Allorhodopirellula heiligendammensis: one gene and its partner. Each later gene encodes a partner of the first gene's protein in a complex. Links are inferred from orthologs where the notes say so. Each region holds a gene or a part of one and is shown in the gene's direction. Other genes may lie near its edges.

The links. Proteins that work in one complex are often made in the same cells at the same time.
Region 2: the proteins of Poly21_RS12245 (region 1) and glmM are in contact, whole or in part, in a crystal structure (PDB 7OJS), measured with the Bacillus subtilis proteins. The link is inferred for Allorhodopirellula heiligendammensis from one-to-one orthologs.

What each region holds. Positions count from the first base shown.
Region 1 is NZ_SJPU01000002.1:513,836-517,274, reverse strand. Bases 90-2,950 are described here. They hold Poly21_RS12245 (diadenylate cyclase), read left to right. Parts: upstream 90-867; coding sequence 868-2,034; downstream 2,035-2,950. Other genes in these bases: Poly21_RS12240 (response regulator), read right to left, coding at 2,013-2,950; Poly21_RS12250 (hypothetical protein), read left to right, coding at 499-849; Poly21_RS12255 (sulfite exporter TauE/SafE family protein), read left to right, coding at 90-231. Also shown: more of Poly21_RS12255, read left to right, coding at 1-89; more of Poly21_RS12240, read right to left, coding at 2,951-3,439. UniProt on the Bacillus subtilis protein: One of 3 paralogous diadenylate cyclases (DAC) in this bacteria, catalyzing the condensation of 2 ATP molecules into cyclic di-AMP (c-di-AMP). Upon expression in E.coli leads to c-di-AMP synthesis.
Region 2 is NZ_SJPU01000002.1:86,889-90,280, reverse strand. The notes cover bases 196-3,009. They hold glmM (phosphoglucosamine mutase), read left to right. Parts: upstream 196-836; coding sequence 837-2,183; downstream 2,184-3,009. Other genes in these bases: Poly21_RS10715 (ATP-grasp domain-containing protein), read left to right, coding at 2,260-3,009; Poly21_RS10725 (formylmethanofuran dehydrogenase subunit A), read right to left, coding at 196-626. In the rest of the region: more of Poly21_RS10725, read right to left, coding at 1-195; more of Poly21_RS10715, read left to right, coding at 3,010-3,392. UniProt on the Bacillus subtilis protein: Catalyzes the conversion of glucosamine-6-phosphate to glucosamine-1-phosphate. Glucosamine-1-phosphate is used for cell wall biosynthesis.

The sequences.
Region 1 (3,439 bases):
AACGCAGTCAAAAACAGCATTGGGTTTGTCGTCACCTTGGCAGCGGCAATCACGTTTATCGCCTATGGCATGGTGGATTGGGTGCCAGGCTTGACGATGGCAGTTGGCAATGTGTTCGGCGGCGTGGTAGGTGCCAAGCTCGCGATCAAGCGCGGCAGCCGTTTTGTGTTTGTGTTTCTGGTGGTCGTGATGTTGGCCACTGGCATTAAACTTGTTGTAGCTTCAACGTGATTCGACACACCGCTGACGGGGCCTTGCCTGTCGACTTCCCAAATCAAGTGGCGGTCGAGAATGCCAATTCGCTGCTGTTGGTCTCCCCCCGGCTTAAAACGGAATAGGTCTCCGTGCGCCGAGCCGTCGCCCAGCCGCCATTTTCTGAGTCCTGCGGCGGCAAGCACGCATCAATCAGATGGATTTTCAGAGGTTTTAATCACGGGCCGAAAATTGAGACGTAGAGTTGGAAATTCTGGTCACACACTCTTTCCTGGAAAAGCGAAGATGTCACGCGTTACCTCCCTCTGCGTCAGCCTGTTCCTTACCATCGCCACTTCATCTGCTGAGGCTGGCGACCACCACCATCGCGCTGGTGCGGTGCGCGGCCAGTCAGTGACGATCGGCGGGGGGTATGTGAGTGGATATCGCGGATACTCTGGCCTTAGTGATTTCAATGGGATACCCTATTACGGGTATGGGTATGCCTACGATCCATACCGTCACGGAAGCTTCCACGCCCCGGACTTGCTCAATGAGCCCTATTTCCGAGCGCAACACAAGTTCGATAGTCAGTTCCCTGGTCGCTATTCACGACGTCCGCGATTGCAACTGAGAGGCGCTGTGCCTGGCCATTGATACGCAGGAATCACCACGATGTTTGCCAGCGAAGTACTCAGCGGCGTCCGCGTTGCCGACGTGGTCGACATCGCAATTGTTTCGTTGGCGCTCTACCTCCTATTGAACTGGCTGCGGAGTCGCGCGTCGCGTTCCCTGGGGATCGCGGTGGTGTTGATGTCGGGGATTTTCCTGCTGGCCCGATGGCTCGATCTGTACATGACGACGGCCGCGTTCCAGTATGGATTTATGGGAATCTTGCTTGCGTTTGTATTGGTTTTTCAACAGGACATTCGGCACGGTGTCGAACGGTTAGGCGCTTACCGATGGTTTTCCGGATCCTCCGCGAATACACCATCTGACAATGTCAGTGACGCGATTGTCGAAGCGGTTGCCGCGATGGCGAAACAACGCATCGGTGCATTGATTGTGTTCCCCGGCCGCGAACCACTCGACCGTCATGTGCGAGGTGGAATCAATGTGAATGCGGATATCAGCTATCCAATCCTGCTGAGCATTTTTCACTCCGAATCACCGGGACACGATGGTGCCATCGTGATTACTGATTCTCGGATTGAACGACTCGGTGTTCATCTGCCATTGACTTCCGAGCTACAGAAGATTGGAGGTGGTGGAACGCGACACGCTGCCGCACTGGGGCTCGCCGAACGCTGCGATGCCATGGTGGTGGCCGTTTCCGAGGAAGTCGGGACCATCACGATCGCTCGTGACGGTGAACTCGATGTCGTGGATTCGTCCGTGCTAACTGAGCGATTGCGCAGCTACTTCGTTAGCCAACTGCCGTCTCCGGGGACGTCTTCGTCACCGCTGCTGCGAAATCTTGCCAACAAGTGCCTCGCGGTCGTGTTGGCCACGAGCCTGTGGTACCTGTTCGCCTACCGGACCGACACGATCCAGCGGACGTTCGACGTGCCGGTTGAATACCGTAATCTGGCAAAGGACTGGGAGATCGACGAGCCGAAGCAAACCCTTGTGAAGGTCACTCTGTCAGGGTCCGAACCAGCATTTTCTATGTTGGACCCAGCGGACATGGTCGTTTCATTCAAGCTTGACCAGATGGGTGATCAACGTATGATCCGCAAGCCAACGGCAGCAAGTCTTAAGAACGTTCCGAAGGATTTGACGGTGGAACGCACCATTCCCACCGAAGTCGTGGTCTACATTCATCCCAAGTCGGGCGAGTGACTCACCGAGCGAAGCAGTTGTTCTATCGCGGATTTCGTGACCGGTTTGACAAGGTGGAAGTCGAATCCTGCCGCGTCGCTACGCGCCCGGTCTTGTTGCTGTCCCCAACCCGTTAACGCAAATAGTTTCACGGCATCACCGCCGGGCAATTGGCGTATCTGTTTGGCAACCTCGTAACCATCCATCTCGGGCATGCCGATATCGAGAAACATGCAGGACGGACCAAACGTTTGAAACCGCTGGATTCCTGCTGCGCCAGATTCCTCTGTCGCGACGTCGTGGCCCATTGCGACGAGCAACCGTTTCAGACTGTTCAGAGCGTCGACGTTGTCATCGACTGCCATGATTTTGAGAGCGTTGCATGCAGTGGTATCGTCGGTGATGACAGCCTCGCTGGGCGCGGATTCGCTGGTGAGCAGGGGGAGAGCAATTCGGAATGCAGCGCCCTGGTTCTCCCCGTCGCTGGCTACCGTAACGGTGCCGCCGTGCAGCTCTACAATCCGTTTGACGAGTGCCAAGCCAATGCCGAGTCCACCCTCACTTTGCTTGAGTTTTCGGTTTACCTGAGCGAAGAGTTCGAAGACGCGTTCTTGCATCTGAACCGGGATTCCGATTCCGTTGTCTTTCACCGTGATATAGGCAAATGACTCGTCCGAGGTGACGCTCAGCGAGATTTGACCACCGCTGGGTGTATATCGCGCGGCATTGTTGAGCAGATTGGAAATCACTTGGGCGAGTCGAGTCATGTCGCCGTTAACGATGAGCTGCTCAGTGGGTCCATGGATGGCGAATTGGTGTTGTCCTGCTTCGATATTGGGTTCACTTGTTTCGATGGCGTGCTTGACGACATCGGCTAGATTGATGGAGCTTGTCTGGAGGTGAATTTTGCCGCTTGTAATCCGGCTGACTTCGAGTAGATCATCGACAAGACGAACCATGTGGTGCACCTGACGCTCGATCATTTCGAGCATTTCCGCGTTCTCCTCAGGATTGCTTTCCTCGCTCGACATCATGCTCAGCAGTTGGATTCCACTGAGAATGGGTGACAAGGGATTGCGAAGTTCGTGAGCGAGTGTCGCTAAGAATTCATCTTTGCGTTGATCGGCACGCTGAAGCGCTGCGGCAAATTGCCGGCTCTCCTCGAGCAGTCTCGCGTTTTCACGGCTGATCTTCGCCATCTCGTCCCGCTGGCGAGTCACCTCCTGTCGCTCGGAGTAAAGATCAAAGAACACCGTGGCCTTGCTTTTCAAAACATCGTTTTCAATCGGCTTTTGCAGGAAATCGACAGCCCCTTTTTCGTAGCCCTCAAATCGGCGTCGTTGATCGGTCGTGCCTGCGGTGACGAAGACAATCGGGATCCTGCGAGTGCGGTCCGAACCACGCATCAACTCGGCCAATTCGAACC
Region 2 (3,392 bases), 430 kb from region 1 along the record:
ACATCGAAAGACCGCTGATTGAACTTGAAGGCGTGAATGCCTCCCGGATTGACGACCTTGACGGCGATGCAACGCGTCGCCATCACCATCCACGCGACATAAGCATTGATGGTTTCTTGCGGTGACTTCTCTGCGATCAACTGTAACAGCACATCATCGTTGCCGAGCAGACAGTAGCCGCCGGTGTCGATGCCTCGCACGTCGGCCATTTCCGCATGGGCCGAGCGTGCGTTGCAGGGAATCACGGCGGGCTCAAGGCAGGTTGTGTAGCCCATGTCGAGATATCGCGACGCCGTGGTGCTGGCCGACGGAAGAAAGTGCGACTGTGCCGGTTCAGTCGCCCCCGCAGGCTGTGCGTTCCGCCAGGGCGGCATTTGATCACGTAACAGCAGCCGAGCCAGCGAAATTTTTCCACCTCCGATATGCGTATGCAAATCGATGCCGCCGGCCATTGTCACGCATCCGGTCGCATTGATTTCAACGTCGGGGGCAATTGGGTCTTGGGGCGCGTCGATGATCAAACCACCTTGCATCCAAAGATCACGCTGTTCGGTTGTACTGCGCACCACCCCGTCCACCGACCGGCTGGGGTCGATCAATCGGCTGCCGCGAATACAAGTGAGCATGAGTGCGAAACTACCGGGCTGGAATCGTGGTGGGCTGGGGACGTGACGTGCTGAGGCCGAGGTGGGCTGCGAACGAGGCCTGCGATTCTCTCACAATTCAATGAGTTTTAGTAGACCGCCACGCCCGTCGCATTCATTGCCGGATGTTAAGCGACCCGTAGATTCACTAGGTTAGGGTTTCTCATCAACCTTTCACGCAAGAATACTTTCATGAGCGAACTGATTATCAGTGTCAGCGGACTGCGCGGCATTGTCGGCGAAACCTTGACTCCGGACGTCGCCTGCCGATACATCGCGAGCTTCGCTGCTTCGATTGGTCCCGGCCCCATTGTGATCGGACGTGATGGACGTACCACGGGGCCAATGTTGAAGGCCGCCATCATCGCGGCGATCAACGCCTGCGGCCGCGATGTGATCGACGCGGACGTCGCCGCAACCCCAACGATCGGCATACTCGTCCGCGAGATGTCTGCGGCAGGTGGCGTGCAGATTTCTGCCAGTCACAATCCACCCCCGTACAACGGCATTAAATTATTTGGCAGTGATGGGCGCGTGCTCGACTCCGACGCGGGCGCTCGAATTCGTCAAGGCTACTTCGCTGGCACTGCGGGATGGTGTCGCTACGACGCTATCGGATCGACGCAAACGGAAGCGGACCCACATGCCCCGCACCTTGAGAAAGTGCTCGCGACTGTAGATGTGGGTGAGATTCGAAAACGAGAATTTAGGGTGCTGTTAGACAGCAACCATGGCGCCGGCGGATTGCTTGGCGTGCGATTGCTCGAGTCTCTCGGATGCGAAGTCGAAGCGGTCGGCCAGCAACCCACCGGCATCTTTGAGCATGTGCCCGAGCCGACCGCTGACAACCTCACCGGGATCGCAGCACGCGTTGCCGGCAGCGGGTGCGCGATTGGGTTTTGCCAAGACCCCGATGCTGATCGATTGGCGCTGATCGACGAGAACGGACGCTACATTGGCGAAGAAGCCACGCTGGCACTCTGTGTCCAGCGCGCTATGATGGTCGGACGCACTAACGGGCCCATCGTGATTAATGGAGCGACGAGTTCGATGAGTGGACTCGTTGCCCAACAGTTTGGTGTGGAAACCTTACGCAGCGCCGTCGGCGAGGCAAACGTCGCCGACAAGATGATCGCTCATGCTGCCGCGTATGGGGGGGAAGGCAACGGCGGCCCCATCGACCCTACGGTAGGGTATGTTCGCGATAGCTTTGTCGGCATGGCCCAAGTACTCGATTTGCTAACTCGAACCGGCAAACCACTCAGCCAGCTCGCTGACGAACTTCCCCAGCTTGCCATCTATAAAGACAAAGCCGAAATCAATGTGAGCCAGCTGCCGGCAATCTTCGCAAGACTCCAAAGCCGATTTCAAGACGCACAAGCTGACACCGGCGATGGACTGCGCCTACAATGGAACGATTGCTGGCTGCTCGTCCGCGGTAGCAACACCGAGCCAATCGTGCGAATGATCGCGGAAGCAGAGACAGCCGAACAGGCCAAGTCGCTCTGTGACCAAGCCGCTGCGATGATCAACCCGTAGCGGCATCGCTCGACAGTGCTGTCAATCGATCACTCAGCGACTTTGAAAGTACCCCGGGACTTCGAAAGCAAACGCTATGCTCGACAGGGAAACGTCCACGCCATCGGCTCCACTGCGGGTTTTCGTCGCCGAATATCTCTGCGGTGGCGGTATGCTCGACACGCCTCTGGACACGGTATCGAAATCCCTGTTGCGTGAAGGGATGGCGATGTGGCAAGCCCTGGTCACTGATTTGGCTGGTTGGGCGAGCGTGCGAACACCCGTCGACCCTCGGCTGCCGCAGCTATCTGGCGACATCAGTGCCCTCGCGGGGCAGCTCGAAACCGTGCCGATGCAGCCCTGCGCTGAGCTTTGGGGGGGGTGGATTGAGATTGCACGTGAGTGCGACGTCGCAATCGTCATCATCCCCGAAACCGACGGGTTGCTCACCAAAGGCATCACGCTCTTACGGGCTGCAGGAATCCAGGTGCTCGCGCCGACGGGTACCGCCATTGGTCTGACGGCAGATAAATGGGCGACGGCTAAGTGGCTGCATCAAAACAATATCGCTCATCCCGATACGTGGTCGTTGGAGCGACGCCGCAATGGAATTGCGGAGCGACATTATACCCGCTCGCGGCCACTCGCTGCCGGCCGACTCGATCCGATCTTCAGTGACTTCCCCAGTTCTGGCTACCTCGTCAAGCCGCGCGACGGTTGCGGCGCCGCTCGCATTCGTCGCTACGATGAACTGAAGCCAGCTCTGGCGTCGATGAAGCCCGATGAGATCACGCAGCAGTACTGGCCGGGACGCTCCGCCTCAGTATCGGTGATTGCCAGTAGTGAACACGCTCGCGTCAGCATTCTGCCCGCCGTTTGGCAAAATCTGGAGATGGTGCCGCATACGGCTGCACGCGACAGCGTCTCTACCAGTCACCTAAGTTACCAAGGTGGCAGTGGGCCGTTGTCCACCGAACTGCAGCAGCGCGCTCACGCGCTGACCTCACGAGTGCTCCAGGCCCTGCCCGGCAGGCTGGCGGGCTTCGTCGGCATCGACTTGATGCTGGGCGAGAACGCCAATTGTGATGCTGTGATCGAGATCAATCCAAGGCTCACGACGTCGTATATCGGCTTGCGAAAAATGACTGACGAAAACCTCACACAGCGTTTATGGGGTAATCCTGATCAAGCCACTGCTATTAACGTGCCTGCTGAATCAGTCCATTGGAA